2 regions of the Mesorhizobium onobrychidis genome follow, and region 2 is predicted to be linked to the other one. Evidence: predicted binding sites of a transcription regulator. Region 2 holds the regulator's gene; the other holds the start of a gene.
The links. Region 2 encodes LexA, which represses DNA repair genes until DNA is damaged. Its sites were predicted from a motif close to TGTTCNNNNTGTGTTCNG; they were not measured.
Positions count from the first base shown of each region.

Region 1: a site for LexA is predicted at 6,398-6,415, ahead of recA (recombinase RecA). Genes of this name have one in related genera too.

Region 1 is NZ_CP062229.1:4,759,266-4,768,368, reverse strand. Features, by position in the region: gene sufC (Fe-S cluster assembly ATPase SufC) at 1-584, shown strand, start outside; gene sufD (Fe-S cluster assembly protein SufD) at 628-1,896, shown strand; gene IHQ72_RS23770 (cysteine desulfurase) at 2,087-3,328, shown strand; gene IHQ72_RS23765 (SUF system Fe-S cluster assembly protein) at 3,334-3,726, shown strand; gene sufA (Fe-S cluster assembly scaffold SufA) at 3,819-4,199, shown strand; gene IHQ72_RS23755 (GFA family protein) at 4,395-4,892, opposite strand; gene IHQ72_RS23750 (TfoX/Sxy family protein) at 4,983-5,306, shown strand; gene IHQ72_RS23745 (carbohydrate kinase family protein) at 5,326-6,264, opposite strand; gene recA (recombinase RecA) at 6,539-7,636, shown strand; gene alaS (alanine--tRNA ligase) at 7,892-9,103, shown strand, end outside.
Region 2 is NZ_CP062229.1:4,208,656-4,217,758, forward strand. Features, by position in the region: gene IHQ72_RS20890 (ComEC/Rec2 family competence protein) at 1-2,064, shown strand, start outside; gene lexA (transcriptional repressor LexA) at 2,058-2,795, opposite strand; gene IHQ72_RS20900 (molybdopterin molybdotransferase MoeA) at 2,900-4,105, opposite strand; gene moaC (cyclic pyranopterin monophosphate synthase MoaC) at 4,105-4,602, opposite strand; gene trpC (indole-3-glycerol phosphate synthase TrpC) at 4,669-5,520, opposite strand; gene trpD (anthranilate phosphoribosyltransferase) at 5,525-6,535, opposite strand; gene IHQ72_RS20920 (SurA N-terminal domain-containing protein) at 6,532-8,424, opposite strand; gene tpiA (triose-phosphate isomerase) at 8,569-9,103, shown strand, end outside.

The DNA.
Region 1 (9,103 bases), 550 kb from region 2:
CCGAAGGCGATATCCTCTACAATGGCCAGTCGATCCTCGAGATGGATCCGGCCGAGCGCGCCACATCAGGCATTTTTCTCGCCTTCCAGTATCCGATGGAGATACCGGGCGTGGCGACGATGGAATTCCTGAAAGTGGCGATGAACGAGCAGCGCAAAGCGCGCGGCGAGGAGCCGCTGAAGATCCCGGAATTCCTGAAGCGCGTGAAGGACGCGGCCGCCTTGCTCGACATGGACATGGCGATGCTGAAGCGGCCGCTCAATGTCGGCTTCTCCGGCGGGGAGAAGAAGCGCGCCGAGATCCTGCAGATGAAGCTTCTGGAGCCAAAACTCTGTGTGCTCGACGAGACTGATTCCGGCCTCGACATCGATGCGCTGAAGATCGTCTCGGAAGGCGTCAATGCGTTGCGCGCGCCAGACCGCGCCATCGTCATCATCACCCACTACCAGCGCCTGCTTCAGTACATCGTGCCGGATAGTGTGCACGTGCTGTACAGGGGCCAGGTGGTCAAGTCGGGCGACAAGTCGCTGGCGCTCGACCTCGAGGCCAATGGCTATGCCGGCGTGATCGGCCAAGCCGCGTGAGATGCCAGAAGGCCCAGAAGGCAAGCCAAACAAGGCGAAACTGATGAACATACACACGACACCCCAGCGAACGCCGGCCGAAACAGCGCTGATCGACGCCTTCAGCGACCGGTTGTCGCTGCTGCCCGGCGACGGCACGGTGATGTTGAAGCGCGACGACGCCATCGAGGCGATCAAGAGCGGCCTGCCGACGCGACGCATCGAATCCTGGCACTACACCGACCTGCGCCGCCTGCTGACTTCGGTGCCGGACTTCGATCCCGCAGCCGTCGCGAAAGCCATTGCGCCTGTTGTTGAAGGGTCCGCTGTTCTGCCGGTGCTGAACGGCGTGTCGAGCACGAAACTGCCTGATATCGACGGTGTTGCCGTGCAGCGCCTGTCGGAAAAGCTGACCGACGGCAGCATCGCGCCGGGGCTCGATGCCTATGGCGCCGACGATGCCATCGGCGCGCTGAACACCGCTTTCGTGGCCGACGGCTATTTTGTCGACATCGCCGACGGCACCGAACTGGACAAGCCGATCGAATTGCAGAACCTGCAGGCCGGCGGCCAGACGCATGTGCGCTTCAGCGTCCGCGTCGGCGCCGGCGCCAAGGCCGTTATCGTCGAGCGCCAGGCGGGCGAGGGCGCCGCACTCGTCAGCTCGGTCAGCCAGCTTCTGCTTGAAGAGGGCGCCGACGTGATGTGGCTGATCGTGCAGGAGCAGGCGGATACGGCCACGCATCTTGCCCAGTTCAAGGCGCATCTCGGCAAGGATGCGAAGCTGACCCTGTTCGTGATGAATGCCGGCGGCAAGCTGGTGCGCCAGGAGGTCGTGGTCAGAACGACCGGCGAAGGCGCCGATTTCACGCTGCGCGGCATCAACCTGCTTGCCGGCGACACCCATACCGACGTGACCATGGTGCTCGACCATGCCGTGCCGCACACGGCGTCGACCGAGGTGATCCGCAACGTGGTGACGGGAAGAGCGCGCGGCGTCTTCCAGGGGCGCATCAACGTCCACCAATATGCGCAGAAGACCAACGCCAAGATGGCCTGCAACACGCTGCTTCTGTCGGATGACGGCGAGTTCTCGACCAAGCCTGAGCTTGAGATCTTCGCCGACGACGTCGTCTGCGGCCATGGCGCGACCGTCACCGAGATCGATCATAGCCACCTGTTCTACCTAATGGCGCGCGGCATTGACGAGAAGACCGCGCGGGGGCTGCTGGTGAAGGCGTTCGTTGCCGAGGTGATCGAGGAACTGGACGACGAGGCGATCGTCGAGGCGCTGGAAGCAAGGCTCGACGGCTGGTTCGTGGCGCACGGATAGCAGCGGATGAGGGGTGGCTTCGGCCAACACCCCTCATCCGTCTTGGCGCTTCGCGCCAATCCACCTTCTCCCACAAGGGGAGAAGGTAAAGCGCTTTACCTTCTCCCCTTGTGGGAGAAGGTGGCCGAGCGAAGCTCGGTCGGATGAGGGGTGCTGGACGGAATGAGGCGATGCCTCGAGAGAGCTTGTGATGGACCAGAAAGTCGAAAACATCCCCTACGACGTCGAGGCGATACGCCGCGACTTCCCGATTCTGTCGCGGGAAGTTTACGGCAAACCGCTGGTCTATCTCGACAACGGCGCCTCGGCGCAGAAGCCGCAGGCCGTGCTCGACGCCATCCAGCACGCTTATTCCCAGGAATACGCCAATGTTCATCGCGGGCTACATTTCCTTTCGAATGCCGCGACCGACGCCTTTGAGAACGCGCGGAAGATAGTGCAAAGATTTCTGAACGCGCCTGATACCGACAACATCGTTTTCACCTCGAACACGACCGCGGCGATCAACACCGTCGCCTACGGCTTCGGTATGCCCAACATCGGCGAGGGCGACGAGATCGTGCTGTCGATCATGGAGCACCATTCCAACATCGTCCCGTGGCATTTTATCCGCGAGCGCCAGGGCGCCAGGCTGGTCTGGGTGCCGGTCGACGATCTCGGCGTATTCCACATCGAGGAGTTCGAAAAGCGGCTGACTGATCGCACAAAACTGGTCGCCATCACGCACATGTCGAACGCGCTGGGCACGGTGACGCCGATCAAAGAGATCGTCCGCATCGCGCACGCGCGCGGCATTCCGGTGCTGGTCGACGGCAGCCAGAGCGCCGTGCATATGCCGATCGACGTGCAGGACCTCGACTGCGATTTCTTCGTCTTCACCGGCCATAAGGTCTACGGGCCCTCGGGCATCGGCGTGCTCTACGGCAAGAAGGACATGCTGGAGCGCATGCGTCCGTTCATGGGCGGCGGCGAGATGATCGAGGAGGTGACGCAAGAGATCGTCACCTACAACGATCCGCCGCACCGCTTCGAGGCCGGCACGCCGCCGATCGTCCAGGCGATCGGGCTGGGTGCGGCGCTCGAATACATGGAAAAGATCGGCCGCGAGCGCATTGCCGCCCACGAGGCGGATCTGAAGGACTATGCCCATCAGCGGTTGCGCGCCATCAACTCGCTGCGCATCTTCGGCGATGCGCCGGATAAGGGCGCCATCATCTCCTTCGAACTGCAGGGCATTCATGCCCACGACGTGTCGATGGTGATCGATAGGCAAGGCGTCGCCGTGCGCGCCGGCACCCACTGCGCCCAGCCGCTGTTGAAACGCTTCGGCGTAACCTCCACATGCAGGGCATCGTTCGGCATGTATAATACCAGGGCCGAAGTCGACGCTTTGGCCGATGCGCTCGAAAAAGCGCGAAAGTTCTTCGGATGACGATCATGGATGATGCAGGCCGCACCGCTGAGACCACTTCGGAGACGACTGCCAACGGTCTGGTTTCCGCCTCGGCCATTCCCGCCGACGAACTGGCGCGGCTGACCGACGACATCGTCTCGGCACTGAAGACGGTCTACGACCCGGAAATCCCGGCCGACATCTACGAGCTCGGCCTGATCTACAAGATCGACATCGAAGACGACCGCTCGGTCAAGATCGACATGACGCTGACCGCGCCCGGCTGTCCGGTGGCCGGCGAAATGCCCGGCTGGGTGGAGAACGCCGTCGGCGCGGTCGAGGGCGTTTCCGGCGTCGAGGTCAACATGACCTTCGACCCGCCTTGGTCGCCCGACCGCATGTCGGAAGAGGCGCAGGTCGCGGTGGGTTGGTATTAATGGGCGCACTTGCGCCAGGCCGAAAATTTCACCATTTTAGGTGAGGAATCATTCGCCAGGCCTTAAACCTGCACGTAATGGAGAAAGAAAAGATGGGACGCTTCGCCGTCATCACGATGACCGAAAAGGCTGCCGACCGGGTACGCGAGATCGTCGCAACCCGTGAGAATGCGCATGGCATTCGCCTTGGCATCAAGAAGGGCGGCTGCGCCGGCATGGAATATACGGTCGACCTGGTGACTGAGCCCAACACCAAGGACGACCATATCGAGCGCGACGGCGCCCACGTCTATGTCGCGCCTGAGGCAGCGCTTTTCCTGTTCGGCACCGAGATGGATTTCGAGCAGACGACGCTGCGCACCGGCTTCACCTTTCGCAACCCGAACCAGAGTTCGGCCTGCGGCTGTGGCGAATCGGTCGAGCTCAAGCCGGCCGACCTGAAGGCCTTGGCCGAGGCGCGCGCTTCGGCCTGATCTGGCCCCGCTAGTTCCTCGACACGCAAACGTCGGGATTGCCCGAAACTCTCAACTTCGTCATCCCTGGGCGAAGCAGGAGCGAAGCGACGCCCCAGGATGACGACGGAACAGGGTTTCGGCCAATCGCCTGGGCACAATATCCGCCAGCGCCGCACCATCCGATTCGTCAAAACTTCAGCGCCACGCAAATAGCTAATCCACCCACATTCCCGTTCGTTTGTGCCATCTGGCGATTGATTCTTCCGGATAGACATCGAAGACCTTGTCGCCCTTGCCGATCTCGGGCACGACCCAGTTCGCCTTGTATTTCAGCATGAGGTGCACTTTTTCAGGCGGTTTCGGCAGGTCTGTGTCGATCGCCGAGGCGAAGGGGTGGACCAGCTCCGGCCAGGTCGGGTCGTAGAGCCAGAGTGCCGATCCGCATTTCCTGCAGAAATTCCGCTCGCCTGACGAGATTTCGCATTGCGGATGCTCGTCGTCCTCGATCTCGGCTTGATAGACGCCGAGATTGCGCTTGCCCTTGATTATCAGCGTCTCGAAATCGGCGCCGAGATTGATGGCAAAGCCACCGCCGCCCTGCTGCTTGCGGCAGATCGAGCAGTAGCAGAGCATGAATGGCACCGGCGTGTGGCTTTCCACCTCGAAGCGGACAGCATTGCACCGGCAGGACCCTTTGAGAAGAAGCGGCATGAAAAACTCCGACAAAGTTGATTTTCAACTTGTCAGGATGGTGCCGGTTGCGGCGATGACAAGGGGAAATCCGGGTGACATGATCGCGGCATGGACAATGAACGCATTGCCGAACTTTTCGAGGGCCTCGGCCCGGTCAGCATTCGCAAGATGTTCGGCGGCAAGGGCATCTATTTTGACGGCGTTATCGTCGCCATCGTGGTGCGTGGCGAATTGATGCTGAAGGCCGACGCGGAAAGCGCGCCCGAATTCGAGGCGGCCGGCTGTCGGCAATGGACCTATACGGGGTCGCGGCACGGCAAGCTGGTGTCGATGCCGTATTGGAGCGTTCCCGACAGCGCCTTCGACGATCCGGATGAGATGTCGGTCTGGGCACGCCGGGCCTATGAAGCGGGGCTGCGTGCCGGCAAATAGGCTGCCTCTCCACTGGTCATCAGCTCATGCCAATTTTCTGCGGCTCGGGCACAAGGGCTAGCGCGTCGGCAAAGTCTGCCGCCGCAAAGACCGGCACAAGCTCGGCACTTTCGATCGCGAGCATTGCTGCGGCAACGCCGTCGCGCAGCGCCGCGCGCAGCGTCAGGCCGCGCAGCAGGGCGGCGACCGTTGCGCCCGCCAGCGCATCGGCGGCGCCGTCCGCAACTTTTTTCGGCGGCAGGATCGAGAAGGCGCCGGCTTCGTCGAAACCCAGCACCGGAGCGTCATCCGCCGTCACCACGCCGCCTTTGAGGCCGGCGCGCCTCAGGCAGTCGATGATATCTCGCTCCGCCGTGTCGATACCGACATCGGCGAGTGCGATGGCCTCGCGCCGGTCCATGAAGACCATCGCCAGACTGCCCAGCACCGGTGCGAGCCGCGCCGCCTTGTTGGGCGAGACTGCGAGGGCGAAGACCGGCTTGCCGGCGGCAAGCGTCACCAGCCGCTCCAGCGCCGTCGACGGCAGGTTGGCGTCGCACAGGACCGCATCGGCGGTGCTGATCGCCTCGCGCACCTTGGCACGGCGGATCTGCTTGGGAAGCGCCAGGTCGTAGAGCGCCATGTCGGCAAGGCCGACGATCAGCGCGCCGTCGCCGTCGATCAGTACCGTGTTGCTCGGCGTCGTGCGATCGAGGAACACCACGGACAGATCGGCAATGCCGGCCGCAGTGATGGCGCGCGAGACCGTATCGGCCAGAACATCACCCCCGCGCACCGAAAGCAGCGAACCGGAGACGCCGCGGCGCACGGCGCTGCGCAGCGCATTGAAGACGGCACCGCCGACAGCCTCGCGCATGGTGCCGGGATTTGACGCCGCCGGCACGAAGGCGCCCGAAACCTGGCCGCGCCGATCTATATAGGCGCCGCCCACGGCCAGGATTGTCGGCGACTTCATCATGCCGGCGAGATGACCTTTGCTGTTGCCGGGTGAGACTAGGTTGTCAGGCGGAACCCGGCAACCGGAGGCGCGATTCGCAAGATGCCCAGCAGAATCCTGCGGGTGAAGCGGGATACATCCTGGGGTGAAAACACGAAACAAAAAAAGAACAAATCCGGATATTGTTTGTTTTTCAATCGTTTGTCTCCCCTTGCCAGACGAGAACAAAAACGGTACAAATTGATAAGGATTACGGATTGTCCGGCCTTCATTGACGACCAAGGGGTGATGTATCATGGCTCAGAATTCTTTGCGGCTTGTAGAGGACAAAGCAGTGGATAAATCAAAGGCTCTGGACGCGGCGCTGTCGCAAATCGAGCGTGCCTTCGGCAAGGGCTCGATCATGCGGCTCGGCGCAAACGAGCAGGTCGTCGAGATCGAAACGGTGCCGACCGGTTCGCTTGGCCTCGACATCGCGCTTGGCGTCGGCGGCCTGCCGCGCGGCCGCATCGTCGAGATCTACGGGCCGGAAAGCTCGGGCAAGACGACGCTGGCGCTGCACACGGTGGCCGAGGCCCAGAAGAAGGGCGGCATCTGCGCCTTCGTGGATGCTGAGCACGCGCTCGATCCGGTCTATGCCCGCAAGCTCGGCGTCGATCTCGAAAACCTGCTGATTTCGCAGCCCGACACTGGCGAGCAAGCGCTGGAGATTTGCGACACGCTGGTGCGTTCCGGCGCCATCGACGTGCTGGTGGTCGATTCGGTCGCGGCGCTGACGCCGCGCGCCGAAATCGAGGGCGAAATGGGCGATTCGCTGCCGGGCCTGCAGGCCCGCCTGATGAGCCAGGCGCTGCGCAAGCTGACCGCCTCGATTTCGCGCTCCAACACCATGGTCATCTTCATCAACCAGATCCGCATGAAGATCGGTGTCATGTTCGGTTCGCCCGAGACCACGACTGGCGGCAACGCGCTGAAATTCTACGCTTCGGTGCGCCTCGACATTCGCCGCATCGGCTCGGTCAAGGACCGCGACGAGGTTGTCGGCAACCAGACCCGCGTCAAGGTGGTCAAGAACAAGCTGGCGCCGCCCTTCAAGGTGGTCGAATTCGACATCATGTATGGCGAGGGCGTGTCCAAGACCGGCGAGCTGGTCGACCTCGGCGTCAAGGCCGGCGTGGTCGAGAAGTCGGGCGCCTGGTTCTCCTACAATTCGCAGCGTCTCGGCCAGGGCCGCGAGAATGCAAAACTGTTCCTGCGCGACAATCCCGACACGGCGCGCGAAATCGAGCTGGCGCTGAGGCAGAATGCCGGACTTATCGCCGAGAAATTCCTCGAGAATGGTGGTTCCGAAGGCGGAGACGACGGTTTCGAGGACGAAGCGGGCGCGATGTAGGATGCAGGCTGTGCCAGCCAGAATATCCGTTTGAGTTCACGTATCCCGAATTGAGTTGGTGTATCGATGTGTTCATGCCGCCGGCCTTGGGCCGGCGGTTTGCGTTTTTGGCGGTGGCTCTGGCCATTCCGAACAGCCGGCCAAGGCTACGATTTGGAGCAATTCCGTGTTTCTGGACAGGGTGCGGTGCGACCGCTAAAAGGCCATGTCTGTTTTCCGCCGGCAATCGGCGGTTCTCTCGAAAAGGCAGTATTAATGAGTGGCGTCAACGAGATCAGGTCGGCATTTCTCGACTATTTCCGCAAAGAGGGTCACGAGGTCGTGGCGTCGAGCCCGCTGGTGCCGCGCAACGACCCGACGCTGATGTTCACCAACGCCGGCATGGTGCAGTTCAAGAACGTCTTCACCGGGTTTGAAACCCGTCCCTATTCGCGCGCCACGACCTCGCAGAAATGCGTGCGCGCCGGCGGCAAGCACAACGACCTCGACAATGTCGGCTACACTGCCCGTCACCACACCTTTTTCGAGATGCTCGGCAATTTCTCCTTCGGCGATTATTTCAAGGAGCGCGCCATCGAGCTCGCCTGGAACCTGATCACCCGCGAGTTCGGCATCGCCAAGGACAGGCTTCTGGTGACCGTCTACCATACCGACGACGCGGCCGCAGACTTCTGGAAGAAGATCGCCGGGCTGCCGGAGGACAGGATCATCCGCATCGCCACCAGCGACAATTTCTGGGCGATGGGCGATACCGGTCCCTGCGGCCCGTGCTCGGAAATCTTCTACGACCATGGCGCCGACATTCCGGGCGGCCCGCCCGGCAGCCCGGATGAGGACGGCGACCGTTTCATCGAGATCTGGAACCTCGTCTTCATGCAGTTCGAGCAGGTGACGAAGGCGGAGCGGATCGAACTGCCGCGACCGTCGATCGATACCGGCATGGGCCTGGAGCGCATCGCCGCCGTCCTGCAGGGCGAGCACGACAATTACGACATCGACCTGTTCAAGGCGCTGATCCGCGCCTCGGAAGAGGCGACCGGCGTGAAGGCGGAAGGCAAGAATCGGGCGAGCCACCGCGTCATTGCCGATCACCTGCGCGCATCGAGCTTCCTCATCGCTGACGGCGTGCTGCCGTCGAACGAAGGCCGCGGCTACGTGCTGCGCCGCATCATGCGCCGCGCCATGCGCCATGCACAGCTTTTGGGCGCCGGTGATCCGTTGATGTGGCGGCTGGTGCCGGCGCTGGTGCGTGAGATGGGTCAGGCCTATCCCGAACTGGTGCGCGGCCAGCCGCTGATATCAGAGACGCTGAAGCTCGAGGAAACCCGCTTCCGCAAAACGCTGGCGCGCGGCCTCGGCCTGCTTGCCGACGCAACCGAGACGCTCGGCAGCGGCGACCGGCTCGACGGTGAGACGGCGTTCAAGCTCTATGACACCTATGGCTTCCCGCTCGACCTCACCCAGGAT
Region 2 (9,103 bases):
TGTGCGGCGGTGACGCGCTCATGGCGCAAAACGCATTTGTGCTTCATGGCAGCGTTGCTGTGTGCACTCGGTGTACTCGCCGCCAAGGTTGAAACCTGGCGCGTGGGAACGCAGATGCTCGGTTCGGAAATCCAGACCCAGCTCACCGGCCGTGTCGTTAGGCTCGATCAGATGGCGAACGGCCGGATCAGGCTGACCATCGACGTGATGTCGACCGCCCGGCCGACACTGCGTTATGCGCCGGAACGTGTCAGGGTTTCGGCACGCAAAATTCCCGCTGAGATGACCTCAGGCTCGGTGGCAACCGGCTATGTGAGGCTTCTGCCTCCGACTGGCCCGGTTAGGCCGGACAGTTATGACTTCTCCTTTGACAGCTATTTCGCCGGTATCGGTGCCAGTGGCTTTTTCCTCGGCAATCCGAAGATCGTCGTTTCCGAAGATGCACCGTTCGCCGCGCGGCTTTCTTCCTCGATCGAAAAGGCGCGCGAAACCATCGCCGACCATATCAGGGACAGCATCGGTGGCGCCGAGGGGGAGATTGCCGCCGCGCTGATCGTCGGCGTGCGTGCCGGCATTCCCGAAGAGATAAACGAATCGATGCGGCGCACCGGCATCTACCACATCATCTCGATTTCCGGCCTGCACATGGCCCTTGTCGCCGGCACCATCATGGGATTGCTGCGCGGCGCCTTTGCGCTGCTTCCCGATTTTTCGTCGCGCCGGCCGGTCAAAAAATATGCGGCTGCTGCCGCACTCGTTTCCATCGCTGCCTATCTGATCTTTTCCGGTATCGTGGTCGCGGCTGAACGCAGCTTCATCATGCTGGCGGTAATGCTTGTCGCCGTGCTGTTCGACCGGGCGGCACTCACCATGCGCAATCTGACGATTTCAGCCATCGCTGTCATCGTCGTGTCGCCGCACGAGGTGGTCGGCCCAAGCTTCCAGATGTCCTTCGCCGCGACCGCTGCTCTCGTGGGCGCCTATGCCGGCTGGTCCGACTATCGTGCCGACAAGGCCACGACGCCGCCACAGCGACGGTCACCGATCGCTTTCGTCACGCGAAAACTCGCCGCTGGTACAGGTACCATCGCAATGACCTCCATCATTGCCGGCAGCGCCACCGCGCTCTTCGCCATCTGGCACTTCCAGCGCGTCTCGCCGCTCAGCCTGTTCGCCAATCTGGCCGTCATGCCGATCGTCACGGTCGTCATGTTCCTGGCCGTCGTCAGCGCCTTGGCAATGCCTTTCGGCTTCGACGGCCCTTTCCTATACATGATGGGCAAGGGGCTGACGGCCATGATTGCAATATCGGGATGGATCTCCGAGCGGTCGCCGGTCGATGCAGTCGGGCTGATCTCGTTGCAGTCGGTTCTGCTGGTGGCGGTCGCCCTGGTCATCGCCACGATGGCGACGACATGGTTGCGGCTTGCGGCACTTCCCTTTGCGCTCGCCGGCTTGCTGACGATTTCCGAGACGCGCACCCCCGACGTGCTGATTTCGGAAGATGCGCATCTGGTGGCGCTGCCGATCGGCGGCGGCGAACTTGCCGTCAACCGGGTGCGGTCGAACGAATTCACCACCGACAACTGGAAACATGCGCTGGTTTCAGCGACCATTGTCGAGCCGGAGACATTCGAAAAAGGAGACGTGCGGTTCGACATCGCCGACCCGGCCGACCTGCCGCCGGGAGCGCCCTTCTACTGCACTGCCGGCCTGTGCCTCGCCCGGCACCCGTCCGGCGCGATCATCGCGCTCGCCGACGACCGCAAAACCGCACGGCCAGCCTGTGCCTTTGCGGATTTGATCGTCATCGACGATGCCACAGCCTATTACAATCCCTGCCGCAATCCGCTGGTTCTCGTCGTCACAAAACGGCAGCTCGCTCGCATGGGCAGTGCCGCCGTCTTCTTCGATCCGCTATCGGCGACGACGCGCGCAGAAATCCATTTTGCCGTCAGACAGCCATATAGGCCTTGGCATGAGCAGCGGAGATTTTCGCGCGAGGCAAGGGGCCTGCCGCCATACCGCAGGGCCGAGAAACCCAAAAAGCCTGCCGTTCAGTAACGCCGGATCAGTCCAACGAGCTTGCCTTGCACCTTGACCCGGTCCGGCCCGAAGATGCGCGTCTCGTAGGCCGGATTGGCGGCTTCCAGTGCGATCGAGGCACCTTTGCGGCGGAACCGCTTCAGCGTCGCTTCCTCCTCGTCGACCAAGGCGACGATGATCTCGCCAGGCTGGGCGGTGTCGGCGTTGCGGATGATAACCGTGTCGCCGTCGAAAATGCCGGCCTCGATCATCGAATCACCCTTGACCTCCAGCGCGTAGTGCGTGCCGCCGGTGATCATGTCCGGTGGCACCGAGATCGAATGCGTCTGGTGCTGGATGGCGTCGATCGGCACACCGGCAGCAATGCGGCCCATCACCGGGATCGAGACGGTGGCAACGACGTCATCGTCGTTGCCGGCCGCAGGCATGCGTGAAGGCGCCGGCTTGATCTGTCGTCCGAGGCTGCCCTGCCCAAGGCTGCCCTGAATGACGCTTGGCGAGAATTTGCGCGCCGCATTGAGGCCGGGCGCGATCGAATCGGGCAGGCGCAGCACCTCCAGCGCGCGGGCGCGGTTGGGCAGGCGGCGAATGAAACCGCGCTCCTCCAGTGCCGTGATCAGCCGATGGATCCCCGACTTCGAGGCGAGGTCGAGCGCTTCCTTCATCTCGTCGAACGAGGGCGGAATGCCGCTTTCCTTCAGCCGCTCGTGGATGAACATCAGCAGTTCATGTTGTTTGCGTGTCAGCATCGCGACCCCCAACAGAATCAGAAAAACAAACCCAGAACAAACACTATCTGTTCCAGTTGTGTTCCGCAACCGTTTAAAGTTTAATGAATGTGTTGACGTTTTGTTCAGCGTAGCATCAGCACGCTGCACGCGGCGCCCGTCGCGGCTGGGGGAGCGAATGGCTCGCGCACGATCAGCCCGTTGGCGTCGGCCAGCATTTTGAGCATCGAGGAATCCTGGATGCCGAACGGGGTCGCCAGCAGCGTGCCGGCTTCTTCGCTCACCACGGCGCGTGCATAGTCCTGCCTGAGATCGTTGGCCGGCATGGCGGCGCCGAGCCGCGCCTGACGCATGTCCTGCCGGAAGGCGCGGCCGCCGAGCCGCGCAAGCAGCGGCTTCAGAAAGAGCTGCGTGCAGACCAGGCTCGCCACCGGATTGCCAGGCAGGCCGATGCAGCGGATGTCGCCCAGCCGCCCGAACATCAGCGGCTTGCCGGGCCGCATGGCGATTTTCCAGAAATCGAGCGTCATGCCTTCACCGGTCAGCACGTCATGGACCAGGTCATGGTCGCCGACCGAGGCGCCGCCCAGCGTGACGATGACGTCGGCGCCTGCGTCGACCGCTTGTTTCACCAGCGTGGCGATCGCCTCCTTGCGGTCGGGGGCGATGCCGAGATCGAGCGCGCTGGCGCCGACCGAGCGGGCCGCGGCGGCGACGCCATAGGCATTGGACGAGATGATCTGGTCGGGGCCAAGGTCGCTGCCCGGCGGCAGCAATTCATCGCCGGTGGCGATGATGGCGACCAGCGGCCGTTTCACCACGCTGACCTGCGGGTGGTTGGCCGACGCCGCCAGCGACAATGCCGCCGGATCAAGCGGGCGGCCTTTCTCCAGCAGGACGTCGCCCTTCGAGAAATCGAGCCCGAGGCGGCGGATGTTGCGGCCTTCAACCGTCGACGCGGTCACTTCGACGCTGCCGCCGCCGCGGTCGCGGACATTCTCCTGGATGACGATGGTGTCGGCGCCTGCAGGAAGCGGCGCGCCGGTGAAGATGCGCACGGCCTGCGCCGGGCCGACTGTTCCGGCAAAGCCGCGTCCGGCCGGCGCCATGCCGATCACCGAAAGTCTTGCGGGCACGGACGCGACGTCCTCGGCCCGCACGGCATAGCCGTCCATGGCGGACGCGTTGAACGGCGGCTGGGTGTGGAGCGCCAGAAGCGGCTCCGCCAGCACGCGGTCGGCGGCGTCCATCAGGGCGACGCATTCAGCGTGCAAGGGCGCAGCATCCTCAAGCAGGCGCTCGAGCGCCTCGGCGACCGGAAGCAGTGCCATTATTGGCCTGCCCCCTTGGCGTCCGCCTTGTAGTCGCCGGATTTGCCGCCGGTCTTTTCCACCAGCCTGATGCCCGAGATCACCATGGCGCGGTCGACCGCCTTGGCCATGTCATAGATGGTCAGGCAGGCGACCGAGACGGCGGTCAGCGCTTCCATCTCGACGCCGGTCTTACCTGTGACGCGGGCCAGCGCCGTGACCTTCAGGCCTGGCAGCGTCGCGTCCGGTTCGATGTCAACGGATACCTTGGTCAACAGCAGCGGATGGCAGAGCGGGATCAGCTCATGCGTCCTCTTGGCCGCCATGATGCCGGCGATGCGCGCCGTGCCCAGCACGTCGCCCTTCTTGGCATCGCCGTCGAGAATCATCTTCAGCGTTTCGGGCCGCATCGCGACAAGACCTTCGGCGATTGCCGTGCGCGTCGTCTCCGCCTTGTCGCCGACATCGACCATATTGGCTTCGCCTTTCGCGCCAAGATGGGTGAGGGCGGCCGTCATCGTCAGGTCACCTTAGAGCGACGTGCGTCTGTCTGGACGCGCAAAGTACGCTTTAACACTTTGAATCTATGCATCGTGCTCTCCGAAAATCGATTCCGATTTTCGGGCCGATGCAATGGCGGGCGCCTTGCCCGTCAAAAGCAGGCGCGTCGCAGTGGCCACATTCTGTTGCCGCATCAGGCTCTCGCCGACGAGGAACGTACCGATGTCGCTCCGTTCCAGCCTGCGGCAGTCTTCGTGCGAGAAAATACCGCTCTCGCTGACCAGCAGCCGGTCTGCCGGCATCATCGTCGCGAGCCGCTCCGAGGTCTCGATGCTGGTTTCGAACGTCCGGAGATTGCGGTTGTTGATGCCGATCAGCCGCGATGACAGTTTCAGCGCGCGTTCCGTCTCGGCCTCGTCATGCACTTCGACCAGCGCGTCCATGCCGAGTTCGAACGCCGTCGTTTCGAGTTCGCTGGCCACGGCGTCATCGACGCTCGCCATGATGATCAGGATGGCGTCAGCGCCCCACGCGCGGGCTTCGAACACCTGATAAGGCTCGAACAGAAAATCCTTGCGCAAGGCGGGCAATGTCACGGCGTTGCGCGCATCGGTGAGGAATTCAGGCGCACCCTGGAAGGACGGCGCGTCGGTCAGCACCGAAAGGCAGGCGGCGCCACCTTTCGCATAGGCCCTGGCCAGTGCCGGCGGATCGAAATCGGCGCGGATCAGGCCCTTGGACGGGCTCGCCTTCTTGATCTCGGCGATCAGCGCGAAGCTGCCGGATTTGCGCCTGGCTTCAAGAGCCGAGAGAAAGCCGCGCGGTGCATCGGTGTCCTTCGCCCGCGCCTTGATCTCGGCAAGCGGCACGCGCGCCTTCGCCGCGGCGATCTCGTCGCGCTTGTAGGCTTCAATCTTGCGCAGGATATCAGACACGGCTCTATCCGTTCGAAATCTCGACCAGCCGGTCGAGCACTTTCAGCGCCCGGCCGCTGTCGATGGCTTGCGCCGCCGTCGCCATGCCGTCGGCAAGCGTCGTCGTCTTGCCCGCCACCACCAGCCCGGCGCCGGCGTTCATCAGCACCGTATCACGAAAGGCGCCGGCAGCGCCGCCCAGCATGTCGCGCAGCGCCTGGGCGTTGTAGGCGGCATCGCCGCCGCGCAACTCGTCCTTGGTGTGCCGCTTCAGCCCAACCGCTTCCGGTGTCAGCGTAAAGGTGCGGATCTCGCCGCCGACCAGTTCGGCCACTTGGGTTTCACCGGTGGTGGTGATCTCGTCATAGCCGTCGCCATGGGCGACCCAGGCGTGGTCGGCGCCCAGTGCCTTCAGCGTCTCGGCCACCGGCATGATCCATTCCGGCAAGAAGACGCCAACCATCTGCCTGACGACACCAGCCGGATTGGAGAGCGGGCCAAGCAGGTTGAAGATGGTGCGGGTGCCGAGCTCGACGCGGATCGGGCCGACATGCTTCATCGCCGGATGATGCGCCGGCGCGAACATGAAGCCGACGCCTGCATCGTGGATGCAGTGGCCGATCGTTTCCGGCGGGATATCGATCTTGACGCCGAGCGCGGTCAGCACGTCGGCGGCGCCGGTCTGCGAGGACAGTCCGCGATTGCCGTGCTTGGCCACTGGCACGCCGCAGGCGGCGATGACGAAGGCGGATGCGGTCGAGATGTTGACGCTGTGCGAATTGTCGCCGCCGGTGCCGACGATGTCGATCGCGCCAGCGGGCGCGTCGACGCGCAGCATCTTGGCGCGCATGGTGGCGACGGCGCCGGAAATCTCGCTCACCGTCTCGCCGCGCACGCGCAGCGCCATCAGGAAGCCGCCGATCTGGCCGGGCGTAGCGTCGCCCGACATGATGATGTCGAAGGCCTCGCGCGCCTCGTCGAAGGAAAGGGAATTGCCGGCGGCGACCTTGGCGATATGGGTCTTGAGCGCGCTCATCTGGTCAGGGCTTGGGCAACGGCGGTCTGGTCGATCCGAACGTCGTATTGCGTCTGCAGCTGCGCCACCAGCTGGTCGAGCAGGTCGTCGGACATGCCGGAGGTGAAGGATTTCTGCGCCTCGTCCGGCACCGAGCTGGCGTCGGCTCCGGCAGGCTCGAAGACTTCGGCGATCTTGAACAGGATCTGTCCGTCGCCGGTGGGCGAGGGGATCAATCCGGTCCCGCCTTGGCCCTCGCCGAACATCGCAGCCGCCCCTTCCTTGCCGAAATCGACGTCGTCCGCCTCGCGCTTGACGCCGCGCTTGGTCTGCTTCTCGAGCTTGAGCTCGCTCGCGATCACATCGAGCGTGGCGCCGGCATCGAGACGCTTTTCGAGTTCGCCCGCTTTTGCGGTGAGCCGCTTGGTCGTTTCCGCAGCCGTCCAGTCGGCCACCACCTTCTGGCGGACTTCATCCAGCGTGCGGTCGCGGGCCGGCGTGATCGACTCCACCTGGTAGAACACGAAGCCGTTGTCGGCGGTGGTGAGGTCGGGATTCTCGGTGTCGGGTTCGGCGTCGAACACCGCCTTGATGAGCTCCGGCGATTCCGGCAGGTCCTTGACGATGGTGCCGTCCGGCCTCAGGCCGGTGCGATTGATCGCGTCGATGGTGACGACCTTCAGCTTGAGTTTTTCGGCCGCTTCCTTGAGCGTGCTGCCCGAAGCGCGGATATCTTCGTAATTGTCATGCACGTCCAACAGAATGCGGCTTGCCTCGCCCAGCGCCAGATCCCTGCGGATATCGGCGGACACTTCGGCCAGCGGCTTCACCACTTCGGGCTTGATGTCGGTGACGCGCAGCAGCACCGGACCGAAGGCGCCCTGAACGACCGGACTGACTTCGTTGACATTGAGCGCAAACGCCGCATCCGCCACCGCCTTGTCGGCGATCTTGTCCTTGGACAGCGTGCCGAGCAGCGTGTCGGCTTGCGTCTTGCCCTCGGCGGCGACGATCTTGTCGAAGGTCGCTCCGGTCTTGAGTGAATCGAGCGCGGCCTTCGCGGCATCAGGCGTCTTGAACACGAGCTGTTCTATGGTGCGCGTTTCCGGCGTGGTGTAGCGCCCCTTGTTCTTGTTGTAGTCGTCGCTGACCTGTTGGTCGGTCACGGCGCTCAGATCCATGATGTCTTGCGGCTCGAGCCTGACATAGGAGAATTTGCGGTATTCGGGCGCCGCATAGGTCTTTTTGTTTTCCTCGAAATAAGCTGAAAGCGCAGTGTCGGATGGCGCTTCAATCGGCTCGACCAGCGATTTCGGCAAGGTCAGATAGTCAATGGTGCGGTCTTCGCCACGATAAAGCGCGACTGCCTTCAAGAAAGTATCCGGGGCCTTGAGGCCGTCCGAAACCGCCTCGACGATCTGCTGGCGCACAGCCACCTGGGCGCGATTCCTCAGATAGTCTTCCGGTCGCATGCCGACCTGTTGCAGTATGTATTCGAAAGTCCTTCTGTCGAAGGTGCCGCCGGGACCCTTGAAGGCCGGGTCTTCATGCGCGAGTTGGGCCAGCCGGTCCTTGGACAGCCCCAGCCCGAGCTTGCGGGCCTGCTCATCGAGGACGGCGCCCGACACGAGTTGCGCCAGCACCTGGTTGTCGAGGCCGAGCGCCGTCGCCTGCTCGCGGCTGATGCGCTGGCCGAATTGCTGCGACATCACGCTGATCTGGCGATCATAGGCGAGGCGATACTCGTTGATCGACACTTTGGTGCCTCCGGCCGTGACAACTGCGTCGTGGCCTGCAAAGCCACCGACCATCTGCCCGGAAATGCCCCAGACGGCGAAGCTCAACACCAACAATATCAGCAGCGCCTTCGCGACCCAGGTCCCCGCCGCGCTTCTCAAGATACTAAGCATGGTCACTTCCGATTTTTGCGCATTTTCGCATGCGCCGAGTCTGAAACAAGCGCAATAGCGTCCTTCCGGCCCACTGTCGATTGCTTTGTGGGCTGAGTTTGGTAGTGAGGACGCAGCCGAATATCGCCCGGAGAAACAAATCCCATGACGCCAGGAATCCGCCCGCTGGTCGCAGGCAACTGGAAAATGAACGGCACTAGCGCCTCGCTCAACGAACTCAGGATGATCGGCAACGGCTTTATGAGCGGGCTCGATGCGGAAACCGAAGCGCTGGTCTGCGTTCCGGCGACGCTGCTGGCGCATGCCGCAGAGATTTTGTCGCGCACGCCGGTCCGGGCCGGGGGCGAGGATTGCCACACCAAGGAGAGCGGCGCCCATACCGGCTGTATTTCGGCCGAGATGCTGAAAGATGCGGGCGCCAGCCACGTCATCGTCGGCCATTCCGAACGCCGCGCCGATCACAATGAGGACGACGCCATTGTACAGGCCAAGGCGTCCGCCGCGTGGCGCGCCGGACTGGTAGCCATCATCTGCATCGGTGAGACGAGAGCCGAACGCGAGGCAGGCGCGACGCTCGACGTGCTGTCGCGCCAGGTCGCCGGCTCGGTGCCGCCCGACGCCACGGCGTCGAATACCGTCATCGCCTACGAGCCGGTATGGGCGATCGGCACGGGACTGA